DNA from 4 places in the Brucella sp. LJL56 genome. Region 2 is predicted to be linked to each of the others. Evidence: riboswitches for the same ligand, from Rfam matches in the RefSeq annotation. Region 2 holds a riboswitch; each other region holds the start of a gene.

Region 1 (4,802 bases), on a different contig from region 2:
ACATGCATGCAGTGCTTCCAGCCCGTAAGGCCAATAGGTCTCGCCACCAATGATGCGCACAACGATAAGCTTGGCATATCTGGCGGTGCGCTCCACATAGGCGTCAACCGACATGGGATGGGTAAGGCTCAGGAAATTGGCCAGCCGTAGACTCGGTAGGCCTGGCGCAAGCTTATGCGCCTGCGCCAGACTGGCAAGTTCGGTATCAGCGGCGGAAAGGAACAATATCTCTCCCGGCGTTTGGCCGAGATCGACGGCTTCATTGCCGTCGCTGATTGTTCCTTTCTGGGCAAGAAGAAGATGCATCGGTCAGACAGCGTCTTTCACTGCCTTGGCGATGGCTGCTTCATCGATGTCATGCAACCCGATCACAACCAGTCGCGTGGAGCGCGCTTCATCCTTGCCCCATGGACGGTCGAAATAATGCTCGATGCGTGGGCCGACTGCCTGCACGACCAGACGCATCGGCTTACCCGGCACATCGACAAAGCCCTTCAAACGAAGGATATCGTGCTCTGCAATGACTGCTTTCAGCTTTTCCGTGAATAGCTTGGGATCGGTCACAGAGCCAGCTTCGACCACGAAGCTCTCGAACTCGTCATGATCGTGCTCATGTCCATCTGCATGATGGATTTCATGGTGGGATTTGCGGTTGGCGATGTCGTCTTCAGTGCCAACGCCAAGGCCGAGCAAAACATCAGCTCCAAGTTTGCCAAAGCTCGCAGGAACCATGTTCACCCGGCGCGACGAACGCTCGGCCACATCGGCCTTAACACCGTCAAGCATTGAAGCGTCAATCAGATCGGCCTTGTTGAGGACAATCAGATCGGCTGCATGAATCTGATCTTCAAAAAGTTCCTCTAAGGGGCTTTCATGATCAAGAGATTCGTCCGCTGCCCGCTGTGCATCAACCTTGTCGTGGTCATCAGCAAAACGGCCTTCGGCGACGGCTGCCGCATCAATCACGGTTACCACACCGTCGACTGTTACCTGCGTCTTGATTTCCGGCCAGTTGAATGCGGCGACGAGTGGCTGCGGCAATGCCAGACCGGAGGTCTCGATCACGATATGATCGGGACGATCAGCGCGATCCAGAAGCTTGGTCATGGTCGGAATGAAATCATCGGCAACGGTGCAGCAGATGCAGCCATTGTTGAGCTCGATCACATCTTCTTCGCGGCAGGCCTCGATACCGCAACCTTTCAGAATACCGCCATCAACACCGAGATCACCAAACTCATTGATGATCAACGCGATGCGTTTTCCGTTGGCGTTTTCCAGCAGGTTGCGGATCATCGTCGTTTTGCCCGAGCCAAGAAAACCCGTAATGACTGTCGCGGGAATTTTCTGTCCCTGCATCGATTTATCCCTTCATCTTGAGCGGCAGCCCTGCCGCCATGAAATAAACTTCATCCGCAACCGCGGCCACTGCCTGATGCATAAAGCCTGCATGATCGCGAAATTCCCGTGCCATGCGATTTTCCGGCACGATCCCAAGTCCAACTTCGTTCGAAACAAAAACCACAGGTCCAGCAAGGTCCGGAAAGAGGGCAACAAGACTCGCGGTCTCGGTCGCTATATCTCGTTCAGCCATCATCAGATTGGTCAGCCACAAGGTCAGGCAATCGACCAGAACGAACCGATCCTCGGCAGCGTGCAATCCAAGTGCACCGACCAGATCAAGCGGCTCCTCCACCGTCTGCCATTCAGAACCACGTCGGTCGCGGTGAATGGCAATGCGGCTTTCCATTTCCTTGTCGAAAGCGCGTCCTGTTGCCAGATAGAGTGGTTTAAGCCCCGATGTCTCAACCATCTTTTCGGCATATGACGACTTGCCCGAACGGGCTCCGCCGAGGACCAGAACCGATTTTCCCGGCGAAGCCATTTTCATCAACCTTCAATCTCGGACGATGCATAGTGCTGGATGAACCAGCCGAGTGCGAGGCCGATCACCGCCCACATGAACAGGTTAGTCGCCAGCGATGCGACTGCATATTGCGAAGCAAGCAACGACGGAATCGGCGATGAAGTATCTTCCGGATGCGGTGCGCCATAGAGATGCGGCGCCACGATCAGCACCAGCCCAAGGATCTTTGCCCAGATTTCCTGGCGCAACATGATGAGATAGAGCCCCAGACCGCTGAGCACCACGGTTGCAATCCACCAGAGCTGACGTTCGGCTAGATCAGCGGCAGGCATTGCCGGTAGTTCCGGCGATAATCCCAATGCAGGCAGAAACGCGACCGCAAAGAAGCCCGCAATACCCCAATAAATACCATTCTGCATTGTAATGCGGCGACCGAGAAGCAAGGCTACGCCGCCCAGCAGGAGGGCAAAACCGGCTCCGGCAACAAGATTGGCAAGAAGCGTATTACCCAGCCGCCCAAATGGCAGTTCAGCCCCTTCTTCTTCCGCATCTGCGGCAGCGGCACCATGATCGTGTGGTGCGGCTTCCGCTTCACCATGGCTATGGCCACCGCCAGCCTCTTCATAGGTTTCGGCCTGTAGGATCAAAGGCACGGTCTTCAAATACATGGCGGGAGTAACCAGCAGCCCGGCCAGAAGACCGGCGGCAAGCGTCGCCAATAAATAACGGATCAACATTTCTGTCCCTCAATAGCAATTTCGCGCCGATGGCCATCCACCATCGAGCCTTGCTTATTCAATTCCGAAAGATGGTCGACTGCTCAGTGGCAGGGAAAACCATAGGAATGACGCGTGTCATGTGCCGAATCGTGCAGCGCGTCGGAATGGGCAAGCCCCACGCCATAAATCAGGAACGCGCCGAGAAGCAGTGAAACGACAGCCGTGCCCAGACGGGCAGCGAGCGGCATTGCAAGTGTGCTGGAAACAGAATTTTGAGTACGTGCAGCCATGACAACCTCCGTGCAGGCAGCAGGGAAAAACCTCCCATGGGGTTCAGGCTCAATGCCCTCACGCAACAGGCAGGTCTCCTGGCTCACGGGTCGTAAGGATTGAAGCTACCTTCCCAGAAGTTTCAAACTCCCAGTGGCCACCGGTTGCCCGGCTTGCCTCATCCCTCTCCGCTCTACAGTCGCGGGGTCGGCTGCGATAAAGACGCCCGGCATGGGTCCGTCCGTCGCATTCCCTTTTGGTATTACCGGGATTCGTCCCGGCAAAACCTGTTGCATGGTTCCAACACTAGGCTTTCGGCCCATCGGCGTCAATCGTAGCCGACACGTATCGGACGTGGAACTGATTTTCACCTCAAGTTAAACAACGCATCAATATCAAGACAGGTTTCCAGCTCCCCGGCCAGTTCATCCAGTGCGGCCTCGACACCAGCGCGGTAGTTCACTGAGCTGCCGCGTACGCCAAGGCTCTCCAGAAATCGCCTGCGGAACTCGTCTGTGTTGAAAACACCATGAAGATAGGTTCCCATGATGCGCCCGTCCGGCGATATCGCTCCGTCGTCATGCCCGGCAATACGCGCAAAGGGCCTCGCCACATCCGGTCCAGTCGTACGCCCGATATGAATCTCATAGCCTTCCAGCGGCGTATTATGGAGAAGCGAGGTTGCCTCCACATTGCGGACCACTTTTTCAGGCTCCATCAGGGTTTCGACATCCAGAAGTCCAAGCCCTTGAATATCGCGTATATGCCCCTCAATACCGGCAGGGTCGCTGATATGACGACCAAGCATCTGGAACCCGCCGCAGATGCCCAGCACATGGCCACCTCCTCTGACATGGGCAGCCAGTTCTCGATCCCAGCCATTGTCGCGAAATGCCAGCAAGTCGGCGATCGTTGATTTGGTTCCGGGCAGAATGACAAGACCTGTATCGTCCGGGATACTGGAACCCGGCGGCACCATGACCACCTCGACGTCAGGTTCGGCTTTCAACGGATCCAGATCATCGAAATTGGCGATACGTGGCAGCATCGGCACTGCAACCACGAGCGACTTCTTGTCTCCGCGCGTAGCCCGTTCAAGAACGACCGAATCCTCAGCAGGTAATCGCGATACCGCTTTCAGCCACGAAACCACGCCAAACGAGCGCCAGCCGGTAAATTGGGTAATGGCAGTGAGCCCGTCATCGAAAAGAGAAATATCGCCCCGGAACTTATTAATGAGAAAACCACGAACCATCGCGCGGTCTTGCTCGGACAAAATAGTATGGGTGCCGACAAGGGACGCGATCACACCACCTCTGTCTATGTCACCGACCAGAACCACGGGAACGCCGGCCTGCGTGGCAAACCCCATATTGGCGATGTCGCCAGCACGCAGATTGATTTCTGCAGGTGACCCTGCCCCTTCCACCAGCACAAGGTCCGCGCCTTCGCTGACCTTGGCGAAGGATTCCATGACTGCCGCCATGAGCTGCGGTTTTAGTTCCTGGTAATAACGTCCGCGCGCTTCACCCCGCACTCGGCCCTGCACGACGATCTGACTGCCCATGTCTGTCTGCGGCTTCAGGAGCACCGGGTTCATATGGACGGAAGATGGCACACCGCAAGCAAAAGCCTGCAGCCACTGGGCCCGACCTATTTCACCGCCACCGTCGCTGACTGCTGCATTGTTGGACATGTTCTGCGGCTTGAAAGGGCGAACGTTGAGACCACGATTACGTGCAGCACGGCATAGTCCGGCAACAAGAACACTTTTGCCGACGTCCGAACCCGTTCCCTGAAACATGATTGCGCGTGTCATGGACTGCTGCGTAGCTTAAACTGAACTCGCTGGCAACGGAGCCTCATCCAGCCACCGTCTATGCAAAAATGCGCATCAGTTTATTACAAATGTGAGCAACATTATTCCAATGGAGCGTTGGCAGTCT
Region 2 (4,802 bases):
ACAATCTTTCATGATGTTAACCGAATAACCCAAGAAATTATATTAGCAATACCTACTTCATAATCCTATTTATTTCCCGTTGATTAGAATATCTGCATCAACCGTAACAATGACTTGCGGCGGGCCGATTACACATCCCAGTCAGGCGGAGTGCCTAAGTTCCAATGAACGGTGGCTCGGTGCACGATAACGAATATGGCAGCCATCGATACCGTGATATTCCACGTCGACTTCTACGCCAAAGACTTCGGCGATGCGCTCCGCTCGCAAGACATCGCGCGGCGTACCGAGCGCAACGAGATTGCCCTTATCCATCACCGCGATACGGTCGCAGAACATCGCGGCATGGTTCAAGTCATGCAAGGCAGCCACGACCGTGAGCTTCTGGCGACTGACAAGATCGAGCAACCCGATCTGATGCCCAATATCGAGATGATTGGTCGGCTCGTCCAGAAGCAGTATCCGCGGTTCCTGCGCCAGGGCGCGCGCTATATGCAGACGCTGCCGCTCGCCTCCAGAGAGCGTGTGCCAATAGCGGTCGGCAAGATGGACCATATCAACGTTGACCAACGCCTGGCCAACGATTGCATCATCTTCCGCCGACCACGGCGACAGCGCGCCGAGATAGGGCGTCCGCCCAAGCTCTACGGCCTGACGCGCCGTAATGCGCTCCGTCGTTCCTGCCTGTTGCTCGACCAGCGCCAGTTGCCGTGCAATCTCGCGACGGCTGAAACTGTCGATAGGCGCTCCGCACAGGCTGACTTCACCCACACGGCATCGACGGACACCGGAAAGCAAAGACAGAAAACTCGTTTTGCCCGATCCGTTCGGACCGATGATGCCGAGAAACTCGCCCTCCCTCACCTCCAGCGAAACATTCCGCAGAATTTCGACATTGCCCGCCGACCAGCCGACATTGCGCGCCGAGAGGATCATGACGAAGCCCTCCTTTGTCCCAGCAACAAGGCGAAGGCCGGCGCACCGAACAAAGCCGTGATGACACCGATCGGCAAAACCTGCCCCGGAATGATGATGCGCGACAGGATGTCGGCGACGATCATGAAGATTGCTCCAATCAGTGCTGCCGCTGGCAACAACCTGCCATGACGGACCCCGACCACCATTCGCGCCGCATGGGGAATGACAAGCCCGATAAAACCGACTGACCCGACGATGGAAACCATAACCGCCGTCATCATGGCGCTGACACCGATCAGCACCGCATAGACGCGACGTACCGGTATGCCGAGCGAAGCGGCGGATTCCGTTCCGAAGGTGAAAGCATCAAGCGCACGCGCATGCCATAGGCAGATGGCAAGACCGATCAGGCAAGCTGGCAAAGCGAGCGTGACGTCCGGCCAGCGCACGCCGGAAAGATTGCCCAAAAGCCAAAACATGATGCCGCGTGCCTGCTCGGCATTTGCAGCCTTGGTGACGATGAACGAAGTCAAGGCATTGAAAAGCTGTGAACCGGCAATGCCTGCGAGGATGATCGCGCTGCTGCCGCGCCCCGCCCGCAGTGCCAGCAAGGACACGAGACAGAAAGCAACGATAGCGCCAATGAACGCACCGAGCGATAACGTCAGCACGCCAGCACCGATGCCAAGGATGGCGACGCTGACAGCCCCTGTCGAGGCACCGGCGGAGATGCCCAGAATATAAGGATCAGCGAGCGAGTTTCGAAGCAGCGACTGCAGAATGACGCCGGATATTGCAAGCGACGCGCCGCAACATGCCGCGATGAAAGCACGGCTGAGGCGATAACTCCAGACGATCCCTTCATCGATGGGTTCAAGCGGATATCCGGCATTCCACACCCGGTTGGCCACGGTCTTCGCAACCACATCGAGCGGTATCGCCGTTTCGCCTATCGCAGCTCCAAGCCAAAGGGCAAAAAGCAACAGGACAAGCGAAAAGGCCAGAAAGAACACGCCGGAGCGTGCCCTTCCCTTCTGTTTGAAGCCCGTTGTCGCTGCCCGCGCCGTCACTTGTTCAGGTCCGAGGCGGCAATGTCAGCGGCAAGCGTTTCGATGCCTTCGATCACGCGAAGCGACGTGCTCATCGACTGCGCATCCATGTCGAAGACATGCTTGCCCTTGACCGCAGGCATCAGCTTCGTGACCGCATCATTGTCCAGAAACTGGTGCTTGACGGCAATGTCGTCAGCCGGATAGCGACGGCGATCCAGTTTTGCAGCAACGATCATCGAAGGGTTCGATTTCGCAATCGTTTCCCATCCGACCGTCGGCCATTCCTCCTCACTGTCGATCACATTCTTGATGCCGAGTGCCGAAAGAATATAAGCGGGCGCACCGAACTTGCCCGCGACATAGGGATCGGCATCCACCTGCGTGCTGGAGAACCAGACGACGGCGGACAGCTTGCCGCCAGCAGACCCGACCTTCTCGCGTGCAGCCGCTTCTCGCGCCTTCAAGTCAGCGACGAGTCTCTCGCCACGCTCCTGCACATTGAAGATTTCCGCCAGTTCGGTAATTTCCTGATAGACGATATCCATCTTGAAGGCTGCCGTGCGAACGCCGTCGCCACCGCCGGAATTGTCTTTGCCAACGCAATCGGATGGCGATGTGTAAGCCGGAATACCCAGTTCCTCGAACTGCTCAGGCTTTGCCACGATGCCTGTCGGGCCGACATGCCACTGGAAATCTGCCGTCACGATATCCGGCTTCTGCGCCAGAACACTTTCAAAGCTGGGATCATTATCGGCAAGCCGCTTTACCTTGGCGTTCACCTCCTCAAAGCCCTTGAGAACAGGGCCAAACCAGACCGCTGTGCCGACAACCCTGTCGCCGAGGCCAAGGCTGTAAAGAATTTCTGTGCTGCTCTGACCAACCGCAACCGCGCGGGTGGGTACCTGTTTGAAGGTAACGTCACGACCGCAATTTTTCAGCGTCAGCGGATATTGCGTTTCCGCTGCCTGTGCGGCCACCCCGCCTGCGAAAAAAAATGCGGCCGCGCAAAAGGCGGCGCGAAACGGCATCTTGCCGAGAATATTCATGAAAGTCCCCGAAATGATGAGAGAAAGACGCCCTGTCAGGCAGCGGAAAGAATCCGGCGCAGAAGACGGACAGGCATATCCGGAGACACGTCGAAATCATGCGATGACGATGGAAGAATGCGTCCTACGACGCGGAAATCTGTCATAACCAGCTCCTGCTCCGGGCATCCCCGCCCGTGACAATGGACAACACTAGACGGCAGGTCTCCTGGCTCACGAATATCTGCTGTTCATCTGCCTTCCCGCGCTTCTCCGGCACAGTGGCATGACGCTTTGAACGTCACGAGGATGAACGGCAATCCGCTTACAGTTGCGGGGGCAGCCACGGTCTTGGCCCCTTTTCGGGTCGTCCTCACCGTGTTCCCTATTAATCCCCTTCGCTCTCGGTCGGGGAACCGTCGTTACACTATTACGTCGGCGTATCGTCGCCGTCAAGCGCATCTCACCCGCTATTTCGGCATACTATTTTCAAGCGATTCGAAAGCCCGTTACGTAAATTACGGCCAAACTATTGTCGCATGTGCTGGCCTATTGAATTTGTTTTCGCTAATCTCCATGTAGTCTGCTCCCGCTAGAGGAGCGGGACTTGGGGAGGTCCGCCGGAGGGCGGCATACATTCCATTTGGGAGGACATATGCGTAGATTTATTCTGGCCCTGACGTCGGTAGCGGCGTTGGCTATGGCGGGTTCTGCTTCAGCGGAAGACTACAAAGTGCTGGCGCCTGCCGCTCCGGGCGGCGGCTGGGACCAGACGGCGCGCACGATGCAGAGCGCGCTTCAGGACGAAAAGATTTCCGGCAGCGTGCAGGTCATCAACGTTCCGGGCGCAGGCGGCACCATCGGTCTCGCGCAGTTCGTGAACCAGAACAAGGGCGATCCAAGCCAGCTCATCGTTGGCGGCTATGTCATGGTCGGCGCTATCCTGACCAACAAATCACCGGTGACACTTGATGCCATCACGCCAATCGCTCGTCTTACCGGCGAATATGAAGCTATCGTCGTACCCGCTGCTTCCGACATCCAGAATCTTGGCGATCTTGCAGCAAAGCTGAAAGCCGATCCTGGCTCTGTTTCCTGGGGCGGCGGTTCCGCTGGCGGCACCGATCACATCACCGCGGGCCTCTTTGCCAAGGCAGCAGGCGTCGACCCGACCAAGGTCAACTACATTGCCTTTTCCGGCGGCGGCGAAGCATTGGCGGCCATTCTCGGCAATCAGGTGACCGTTGGCATTTCCGGCTACGGCGAATTCGAAGCCCAGATCAAGGCTGGTACGCTGCGCATCATCGGCATTTCGAGTGACGAGCGCGTGGAAGGCATCGACGCACCGACCTTCAAGGAAGGCGGCGTGGATGTTTCGATCCAGAACTGGCGTATGGTGGGTGCAGCTCCCGGCATCACTGCCGAACAGGAAGCTGCCATCAATGCCGATATCGAGAAAATGGCGAAGTCGGAATCCTGGCAGAAGGCGCTTAAGGATAAAGGCTGGGCGGACACCTATCTTGCCGGTCCAGCGTTCAAGGAGCAGCTTGCCAAGGACGTCGCCGCGACTGAAACCATCCTCAAGGAAATCGGCCTCGTCAAATGACAGGATCAGACCAGCAGGAAAAGCGCCGCCCGGAAGGGGCGGCGCCAGATTTCGCCGCTCTTGTCATCGCACTCGTTCTTGCAGCCGTCGCCATTGCCATTGCCTGGTCGACGACCTACGGCAACGACGTGACGAGCTACTCACCGGTTGGCCCAAAAACCGTTCCCTATGTCGTCGCAGCCGGATTGTTCGGCCTTGCCG
Region 3 (4,802 bases), on a different contig from region 2:
CCAGTTATGTGAGCTCGATCAACGTTTACTGGCAACCACAAATGTGTTTGTTCGTCCTCTCTCCAGCTAATACCCTGCCTTAACCGGGTGTCGTAGAATGCCATATCCAAACTGGTGCCGGAACTTATCTGCCAGTTTAAACCCAGTTCATAAGAGCCCGATTTCTCGGGTTTTAGATCTGGATTTCCCGACAAAGGATAATAGAGATCATTGAACGTCGGCGCGCGGAAACCGGTAGCGTAAGAAGACCGTAGCACCAGATCGGGCAGAATTTCATAGCTCACACCAAGATTATAGGTGACGACATCGCCGAATTGGCTGTTGTGATCATAACGCAATCCGCCATCGAAACGCAGCGCCTCGTATTCGAGCGAATATTGTCCGAATATGGCGGCCAGATCGCGGCTGGTTTCATCATAAGCAACGGTGGTGTTAATCTCCTCGCGATAGGCTTCCACACCAGCGGTCACGGTGTGGCCGACCTTGCCCGTATCGAAACTCTTTTCTGTCGAGGCAAAGACACCATAACGCTTGGTTTCAAACCGATCGGATCCACTCACGCCCTTGCGGAAGTTACGGCTGCTGTCGATGCCCGTGCTGAACTCCAGCGTAGACGACCAATCTGCCGTATGATCGACACGCGTTCCGATCTTGCCGGTAAATGCTGTGCTGTCAGCCTGGTTCGGCGATGGCGCTTTGGCGTCGTACTGGTTGCGTCCCCGACTGAAGAGACCATCCGCATAAATTTTACCCCAGTCGAAATCCTTCGACAGGGCAAAGTTGAAAGAGCCCTGCAAAAACCCGTCGCGATCCGGTTCATGGCCATAGGCGTCGGGCGCGGTAAAGTCATACCCTTGCGTGCCTGTGACCGCCGCGCCGAAAGCATAGTCGATGCCGTCGCTGCTGCGTCCTTGAATGGACCCGGATGTATAGCCGCCCCAGGGATGGCTGACGCCGGTAGAAAGACTGCCGCACCAAGGGCGTTCACCACAGGCTCCACCCTGCTTGGTGATAATGTTGACCACCCCACCCATGGCATCAGCGCCATATTGTGCAGAATGAGCCCCCTTGGCGATTTCGATGCGCTCGATAGAGGTTAGAGGAATATTGGAAAGCGCGGTCGAGCCACTCGTTGCCGACGCGGTGCGCACGCCATTGACCAGAACAACTGTTTGATCAGAAGACATTCCACGAACAAAAATTCCGGCGGAAGAACCCTGACCGCCATTCGTCTTTATGGAGATACCGCTATAGGACTTCAGCAGCGACTGCAGATCGGGAGCAGCCGACCGTTCGATATCTGCTGAATCGATAACAGTCACAGACGAAGTCGAGCGCTGCAGCGAAGATGCGCGGCGCAATGGCGTGACCACGATTGTATCGAGAACAACGCTGCCGTCGCCATCTGGCAGATTTTGAGCAAGCGTCGTGGACGGCAACGCAAGAACGCTGGCCGATACGAGTAGAACCGATGATTTTATAAGGCACATTTTCCCTCAACCCGCCGAACCGGAGACCGATAAACGGCATTTCCTCTCACCGCAGGTTGAAGCAATGGCAGCGCAAAACGCCCTTCTTCCCAACGGCAACATTTCAACAATGTCACCGCCACGGGCAGCCGCGCCTGAACACACCCCGTGTCCACGCATGGGTGACCAGATACGGCAGGTCTCCTGACTTCCGGGTCGTCGCTTCCCCTCCGCCTTCCCGAATGCATCGAATGCTCTCAGTGGCTTTCACCGCTTGCACGGCTATGGAGGATAGCTCTCCGGTTACAGTTGCGGGGGCAGTCGCGGCATCAGCCAGATGGCTTCACCGTGTTCCCTTTTCATCCGCCTGAACAGCGGAACCGTTTCCTGATCAAGTCGATAGCAACATGGTTAAGGATTCGCAACTCTATTAAAGCATGTCTCCCTAAAGTGGGAACCGGCTTTGGGATAAAGACATGCATGAAAACAAAAGCTTATAGCGTGTCATATGCGTGTGATAAAATGCGACACGCTTTAAAGCGCAATCCAGCACAGAAAACTGAAGCACATTCGCAAGGAATGGATTCAGCCTCATGATTTCAAAGGTCTTTCCTATCGCAGAAATGCACGGAAACGCTGAAGCGCAAAGTAGAACAACACAGAACCAATGACGATCAGTGCCAGAAATTGCGGCCAGACCACGCCCAGCCCTGCCCCGCGAAACAGGATCGATTGCGCCAATATGACGAAATGCGTATTCGGCGCGGCCAGCATGATTGTCTGGATGATCTCGGGCATGCTTTCACGGGGCGTTGTCCCCCCTGAAAGCACCTGTAACGGCAGAAGCACCAGCATCAGTAGCATTCCGAACTGCGGCATGGAACCAGCCGCCGTTGCCAGGAAAATGCCAAGGCTGGTCGTCGCAAAAAGCTGGAGCGCTGCGCCCACGAGAAACAGCGATACCGACCCATAGATCGGGACGGCAAGCAGCCCTTGCACTACGAAGACCAACGCAAAAGCAGAAGCAACCAGCACGACGAGCCCCATGGACCATATCTTGCTGACCATGATTTCAACCGGCGTTACCGGCATCACCAGCAGGTGTTCAATGGTTCCATGTTCGCGTTCTCGAATAAGGGCTGCGCCCGTCAGGATGATCGACAGCATCGTAACGGATGAAATCACGTTATTGATTGCACCGAACCAGCCCTTGTTCAAATCCTGATTGAATCTCGCTCTGAGATTGAGTTCGACAGGCGCTTGTGCGCTACCGCGATAGCGATTAAGAAATTCGCTCACCTCACTCGACACAATTGACTGCACATAGCCGCCCCCGGTAAAGGCCTGGCTCATCCGGGTTGCATCGACATTGAGCTGGATTGTCGGCGAACGGCCTGCCAGAAGATCGCGCTGGAAATTCGGCGGTATGTTCAACGCGAACGTATCCAGCCCCTCATCCATCCGGGCATCCATTTCATAAGACGAAATCAGCTTCGGAGGCACAAAATATGGCGGATAGAATGCCGTCGTTATCCGGCTGGAAACCGGCGACTGATCTTCGTCGACAATCGCTATTGCCGCATTGTTAAGAGTTTCAGGCATCGCCTTTGATGCCGTATAGATCGCAAGCGTAAAGGCATAAACGATCAGGATCAACAACATCGGATCACGCGCGAGACCGCGCAGTTCCTTCACGCCAAGCTGGAATATGTTGGATATCCGCATCTTAGCTCGCCTGTTTCTTGAGAAGAACAATCGCGAGCGCCATGAGCACCGGCACCGCGATCAACAAGGGTAAAAACGAACTTGCGAGATCGCCAAACCCCAACGCCTTGGAGAAAACCCCGCGCGAAATGGTCACGAAATAGGTCGCCGGATAGATTTTACCAATGAACGCGCCTGCACCTTGCAGCGACGACACCGGGTCGATGATACCGGAGTACTGTACGGCCGGAATGAGTGTCAGAAGCGCCGTTCCGAAGATTGCTGCGATCTGGCTGTTCATGAAAGTGGACAGTACCAGTCCCATGCCGGTCGCGATCGTCACGTAGAGCAGCGCCGCCAGCGCATAAGTAGGGAAGCTTCCCGTAAACGGAACCCGGAAAATAAACACCGCAAAGGCTGTCAGCATCAGGAAATTCAGAAATGCCAGCCCGATATAGGGCAATTGCTTGCCGAACAAAAACTCGAATTTCGTCACCGGCGTCACGTAAAAATTGATGATCGATCCCAGCTCCTTTTCGCGGACCACGCTCAGCACCGCCAGCATTGCGGGAATCATGAGCAGCAGCAACGGAATGACCGCAGGCACCATAGCCACAAGGCTTTGCACGTCCGGGTTATAACGGTAGCGTATCTCCAGATTGAAACTGCCAGCATTCGCCGCACTGCCATAAAGCTCGCGAGCTTTCTGCGCCAGCCAGTTGGCATGCATGCCTTGAACATAGCCTTTGATCGTCTCGGCGCGGGTGGGCATCGCGCCATCAATCCATGCAGCGATTTCGGCCGGGCGCCCACGCATCACATCTGCGCCGAAGTTCGGTGGAATTTCAATCGCAAGACTGATTTCACCATCACGCATCCGTCGATCAAGATCATCGTAATCTGTTAAGGCAGGTTGCTCAGAGAAATAGCGCGAACCCGCAATCTGCTGCGTGTAATCACGGCTGATTGTCGTATCATCACGATCGAGCACCGCAAATTTCAGATTCTCGACATCCAGATTAATACCGTAACCGATAACAAACATCAGGATGACGCTACCGAGGATCGCCAGCGTGGCGCGGATCGGATCGCGTTTCAGTTCCAAGGCCTCGCGCCGCGTATAAGCCAGCATTCGCCTCAGGTCCGGCAACCAGCTTGAAGCCTTCTTTGGATGCGTTTCGTCTGCCTCCGTCGTCTGTTCTGTGAGAATTGTAGGTAATGGGGCTGGCTGTTCTGTTTCGCCAATGGCATCCTGAAGATATGCGACGAAGGCTTCTTCCAACGTCTCGGCGTGGCGGCTTTCGGTAATCGCCTTCGGCGTATCGCTAATCAGAACTTTACCGGCATGCATCAGCGAAATCCGGTCGCAAAGTTCGGCTTCATTCATGAAATGAGTAGAAACGAAGATCGTCACATTGTCTTTGCGCGACAGATTGGCGAGGATTTGCCAGAAAGCATCACGAGCCACCGGGTCCACACCAGATGTCGGCTCATCTAGAATAAGAATGTCGGGCGAATGGATCAGTGCCACAGCCAGTGACAGGCGCTGGCGGATACCGAGCGGCATGGCATCGGGCAACGTATCCATGACGCCGATTAGGTCGAGACGCTCGGTCAGTTCCTTGATAC
Region 4 (4,802 bases), on a different contig from region 2:
CCCGAATGATGAGCCGGATAAGATCGGCCGTATTCGTCAGCTTTGCCCGGCTCGACCAGTACATGGGCAGATAAAAGCCAGAATAGAACAAAAAGCTTTCCAGAAAGACGCTGGCGATCTTCTTTTTCAGCGGATCATCCGCGCGATACTGGTCCAGGATCAGCACAGACTTGCGCTGTAGAAACTCGTTTTCCTCCGACCAACGATAGGCATCGTCAACATCCGGCGTCAGGCACAGCGTCGAGAAAATCGACGAATAAGAGCGCGCGTGAACCGCTTCCATGAAGGAGATGTTGGACAGCACCGCCTCTTCATGCGGCGTCACGGCATCATCCATCAGCTTCACGGCACCGACCGCGTTCTGGATCGTATCGAGCAGCGTCAGTCCGGTGAAAACGCGGATCGTCAGCTGCTTTTCCTGCGGTTTCAGCGTCTCCCATGACTGAATGTCATTGGAAAGCGGTACTTTCTCCGGCAGCCAGAAATTGCCGGTCAGACGATTCCAGACCTCAAGGTCTTTCTCATCTTCGATCCGGTTCCAGTTGATGGCGCGCACGGCTGCAGGCTTCGGGTTCTTGGTCTTCACTTGAGTATTCATGGTCATCACCAGTGGTCAGAGGGCGCAGGAAACGCAACCCTGCACTTCCGTGCCGGAAAGCGCCATCTGGCGCAGGCGGATGTAGTAGATAGTCTTGATGCCCTTCTTCCACGCGTAGATCTGTGCGCGGTTGATGTCGCGTGTGGTTGCGGTATCGCGGAAGAACAATGTCAGAGACAAGCCCTGATCGACGTGCTGCGTTGCCGCCGCGTAAGTGTCGATGATCTTCTCCGGGCCGATCTCATAGGCATCCTGATAGTAATCGAGATTGTCATTGGTCATGAAAGCTGCCGGATAGTAGACGCGACCGATCTTGCCCTCCTTGCGGATTTCAATCTTCGACACGATTGGATGAATCGATGACGTCGAATGATTGATGTAGGAGATCGAACCTGTCGGCGGCACGGCCTGAAGGTTCTGGTTATAAAGGCCCCCCTCCATCACCGCATTCTTCAGATCGCGCCAGTCGTCCTGTGTCGGGATCGCAATGCCCGCCTTTTCAAAGATTTCGCGAACCTTTTCTGTCGCCGGTTCCCAAAGCTGATCCGTATATTTGTCGAAATATTCGCCCGACGCATATTTGGATTTCTCGAAACCTTTGAAGGATTTCCCCATCTCCACCGCGATCCGGTTCGATGCGCGGATCGCATGATAGGTCACCGTATAGAAATAGATATTCGTGAAATCGACACCTTCGTCCGAACCATAGTAAATCCGCTCGCGGGCAAGATAACCATGCAGGTTCATCTGGCCGAGACCGATGGCATGGCTTTCATCATTGCCTCGGGCGACCGATGGCACGGAACCGATGTGGCTCATGTCGGAAACGGCGGTAAGAGCACGGATCGAGGCCTCGATGGTCTTGCCGAAATCAGAGGAATCCATTGCTGCCGCAATGTTGAGTGAGCCCAGATTGCACGAAATATCCTTGCCGAGATGATCGTAGGACAGATCTTCACTGAAGATGCTCGCCTCGCTCACCTGGAGGATTTCCGAACAGAGGTTGCTCATGGTGATGCGCCCGTCGATTGGATTGACGCGGTTCACCGTGTCCTCGAACATGATGTAGGGGTAGCCGGATTCGAACTGGATTTCGGCCAGAACCTGAAAGAACTCTCGCGCGCTGATCTTCTTCTTGGTAATCCGCGCATCGTTGACCATTTCGCGGTATTTTTCCGTGACCGAAACCTCTGTGAGAGGCACACCGTAAACCCGCTCCACATCATAGGGGGAGAAGAGGTACATATCCTCGTTGTTCTTCGCGAGCTCGAAGGTAATGTCCGGTATGACCACGCCGAGAGACAGGGTTTTGATGCGAATTTTCTCGTCTGCATTTTCGCGTTTCGTATCGAGAAATCGCATGATATCCGGGTGATGTGCGTGCAGATAGACTGCGCCAGCGCCCTGCCGCGCGCCAAGCTGATTGGCGTAGGAAAAGGAATCCTCCAGAAGTTTCATCACCGGAATGATACCGGATGACTGGTTCTGGATTTGCTTGATAGGTGCGCCCGTCTCACGGATATTAGTGAGGCTCAGCGCCACACCCCCGCCACGCTTCGACAATTGCAAGGCCGAATTGATGGAGCGGCCGATGGACTCCATATTGTCCTCGACCCGCAGCAGAAAGCAGGAGACAAGCTCGCCGCGCTGCTTCTTTCCTGCATTGAGGAATGTGGGTGTCGCAGGCTGGTAGCGGCCCGAAATGATCTCATCAACCAGATCGCGCGCAAGCTGTTCACTACCGCGCGCCAGCGCCAATGCCACCATGCAGACGCGGTCTTCATAGCGTTCCAGATAGCGCTTTCCGTCGAAGGTTTTCAGCGTGTAGCTGGTATAATACTTGAACGCGCCTAGAAATGTCGGAAAACGAAATTTTCTCGCATAGGCTTCGTCGAAAAGGTCACGCACGAAATTGAAGGAATACTGATCCAGCACCTCCTGTTCGTAGTATCCCTCCGTCACCAGATAATCGAGCTTTTCCCGCAGATTATGAAAAAAGACAGTGTTCTGGTTCACGTGCTGGAGGAAATACTGCCGCGCGGCCTGCCGGTCGCGATCAAGCTGGATTTTCCCCTCGTCATCGTAAAGGTTCAACATCGCGTTGAGCGCGTGATAATCCAGCCCGTCCGAGAATTTTGACGGTTTGTTGCTGTTGGAATTCACCGCTAGAGGCGCATCCTGCGCCACTGGCCGTGGTTCGCGCTCCCGGATCAGGGTCGTGTCTGCCGTGTCCAAAATCGTTCCATCCCGTTTTTGACATTGCCAATGTCCTCATCGGTTCCCAGAAGCTCGAAGCGGTAGAGATAGGGAACCTGACATTTGGCGGAGATAATATTGCCGGCGATACAGAAGGCTTCGCCGAAATTGCTGTTCCCCGCGGCGATGACGCCGCGGATGAAAGAGCGATTGTTCTCGTCGTTGAGGAAGCGGATTACCGGCTTGGGAACAGCGCCCTTGGAACCGCCGCCGCCATATGTGGGCGTCACCAGTATAAATGGCTCGCGCACCTGCCATCCGCCCGAACCGTCCATCGGGATACGGTTCGACCGCATTCCAAGCCGCTCAACAAACCGGTGCGTATTTTCCGACCGGCTGGAGAAATAGACGATCAGGCTCATGAGATCGCAACTCTCAGGCGAGAGCACTGATCATATCGGGCCGGAAGCCCGCCCAATGGGATTCCCCGGCAACGACCACCGGCACCTGACGATAGCCCATCCCCTGAACGAGATCGAAAGCGCCGGCATTGGCGGAAATATCGATAACTTCATATTCGATACCCTGGCGATCGAGGGCACGCGTGGTCGCGGTGCACTGGACACAGGCGGGCTTGCTGTAAACGGTGACGTTCATTTCTTCCTCACTGATTGGGAGACGCAAAGAGCCGTTCGCGCATCGCAAGATGCGCGTCAAAAAGCACAAGATAGGAAACCGGTCAGCCGCCACGACGAGCAGTCTGACCACAACAAACTATGCCTCGAAGGGAGGACCGGAACCGAAACTAAACAGACTGGACATGGACTTCACCCCGAAGCTATGAGCGGGAAGTTCGGGGCAGCAATCTGCAAGACAATAGCTTGCCACACAAGATTGCGCGCCAACCGGACACCCCGCCCGTGGACGTACTCGTTCAAGGCAGGTCTCCTGGCTCACGGATCAACGTTTCTGCCCGCCTTCCCGGCCTATGCCAGTGACATGATGAACAGAACTCTCCGCTTACAGTTGCGGGGGCAGCTCCGGCATTGCCGCATCCGTCATGGATGAAACGCACCGGATTCCCGTCTTAGCTTTCGACTCAACGAATCGAAAGAACCTAGAACACTATATATAGTAGTCTAAGTTAAAAACTGGTCAACAGGTAGATTGAATCAGCCTGCAACATCTTAGCTGGGACCAGCGCAGTCTTAATTTGCAGGTCTAATAGGCTTTGGTCTGAATTCCGGCTTGATGGCCTTCAGGGCCATACGGTCGACCATCGCCGGAGCGATGAGTTTGAGCCAGCGTCCGAATCGCATCTGGCGGGTCATCAGCACTTCGCGCTTGCGCGCATGGACACCTTCCAGCATCAGCCGTACAGCTTCTTCGACGGACATCATGTCATCTTCCCGCACACCGCTCGTTGCCAGTGCGCCGCCGCTTGCGCTGTAACCTACCTTGCGAATGTCGGTTTTGACGACGCCCGGATAAACGATGGTGACGGATATGCCGCTCGGCTGTAGTTCCGCGCGAAGCGCCTCACAAAAACCTGAAAGAGCGAACTTCGTTCCGCTATAGGCCGTGCGACCCGGCACGCCGATCAATCCGGCGACGGATGACACCGCCACGATCCGCCCCTTGCTTGCGGCAAGATGGGGAAGCGCTGCATGAATGGGCCAGACGCTGCCCCAGTAGTTCAACTCCATCAACTCATGCATCCAGTTGAGGTCATCCGGCTCGATCTCGGCGAAATTAGCATGTGCTGACATACCCGCATTCACGATCAGCGTATCGATGCGACCGAAAGCGGCAGCGGCCTTCCCGATCAGGGCGATACAGGCAGCACGATCTTTCACATCGGTCGGCACCACAAGAACGGAACTACCCAGTTGTCGTAACTCGGTGGCCAGATTTTCCAGCTTTTCGACATTACGCGCAGCAAGCACAAGAGCAGCGTTGGTACGGTCGCGCCGGGCAATTTGCCGTGCGGCTTCAGCGCCTATACCAT

What was found. Region 2 has a riboswitch for cobalamin ahead of ACYSN1_RS11015 (ABC transporter substrate-binding protein). Riboswitches for the same ligand answer to the same signal wherever they lie in the genome.
Region 1: it holds a riboswitch for cobalamin, as region 2 does, so the genes downstream of both, ACYSN1_RS17915 (CbtB domain-containing protein) here and ACYSN1_RS11015 (ABC transporter substrate-binding protein) in region 2, are expected to answer to the same signal.
Region 3: it holds a riboswitch for cobalamin, as region 2 does, so the genes downstream of both, ACYSN1_RS17710 (TonB-dependent receptor domain-containing protein) here and ACYSN1_RS11015 (ABC transporter substrate-binding protein) in region 2, are expected to answer to the same signal.
Region 4: it holds a riboswitch for cobalamin, as region 2 does, so the genes downstream of both, nrdH (glutaredoxin-like protein NrdH) here and ACYSN1_RS11015 (ABC transporter substrate-binding protein) in region 2, are expected to answer to the same signal.

Annotation. Positions count from the first base shown of each region.
Region 1 covers NZ_JBTXLQ010000007.1:177,737-182,538, reverse strand. The annotation lists gene cobN (cobaltochelatase subunit CobN) at 1-306, opposite strand, end outside; gene cobW (cobalamin biosynthesis protein CobW) at 310-1,359, opposite strand; gene cobU (bifunctional adenosylcobinamide kinase/adenosylcobinamide-phosphate guanylyltransferase) at 1,364-1,885, opposite strand; gene ACYSN1_RS17920 (CbtA family protein) at 1,891-2,604, opposite strand; gene ACYSN1_RS17915 (CbtB domain-containing protein) at 2,688-2,876, opposite strand; cobalamin riboswitch at 2,928-3,162, opposite strand; gene ACYSN1_RS17910 (cobyric acid synthase) at 3,224-4,675, opposite strand.
Region 2 covers NZ_JBTXLQ010000002.1:525,372-530,173, forward strand. The annotation lists gene ACYSN1_RS11005 (ABC transporter ATP-binding protein) at 142-936, opposite strand; gene ACYSN1_RS11010 (FecCD family ABC transporter permease) at 933-1,988, opposite strand; gene ACYSN1_RS11015 (ABC transporter substrate-binding protein) at 1,985-3,016, opposite strand; cobalamin riboswitch at 3,198-3,431, opposite strand; gene ACYSN1_RS11020 (Bug family tripartite tricarboxylate transporter substrate binding protein) at 3,651-4,601, shown strand; gene ACYSN1_RS11025 (tripartite tricarboxylate transporter TctB family protein) at 4,598-4,802, shown strand, end outside.
Region 3 covers NZ_JBTXLQ010000007.1:126,918-131,719, reverse strand. The annotation lists gene ACYSN1_RS17710 (TonB-dependent receptor domain-containing protein) at 1-1,490, opposite strand, end outside; cobalamin riboswitch at 1,647-1,869, opposite strand; gene ACYSN1_RS17705 (ABC transporter permease) at 2,082-3,194, opposite strand; gene rbbA (ribosome-associated ATPase/putative transporter RbbA) at 3,196-4,802, opposite strand, start outside.
Region 4 covers NZ_JBTXLQ010000003.1:202,244-207,045, forward strand. The annotation lists gene nrdF (class 1b ribonucleoside-diphosphate reductase subunit beta) at 1-598, opposite strand, end outside; gene nrdE (class 1b ribonucleoside-diphosphate reductase subunit alpha) at 614-2,833, opposite strand; gene nrdI (class Ib ribonucleoside-diphosphate reductase assembly flavoprotein NrdI) at 2,809-3,216, opposite strand; gene nrdH (glutaredoxin-like protein NrdH) at 3,230-3,451, opposite strand; cobalamin riboswitch at 3,716-3,930, opposite strand; gene ACYSN1_RS12935 (SDR family oxidoreductase) at 4,003-4,802, opposite strand, start outside.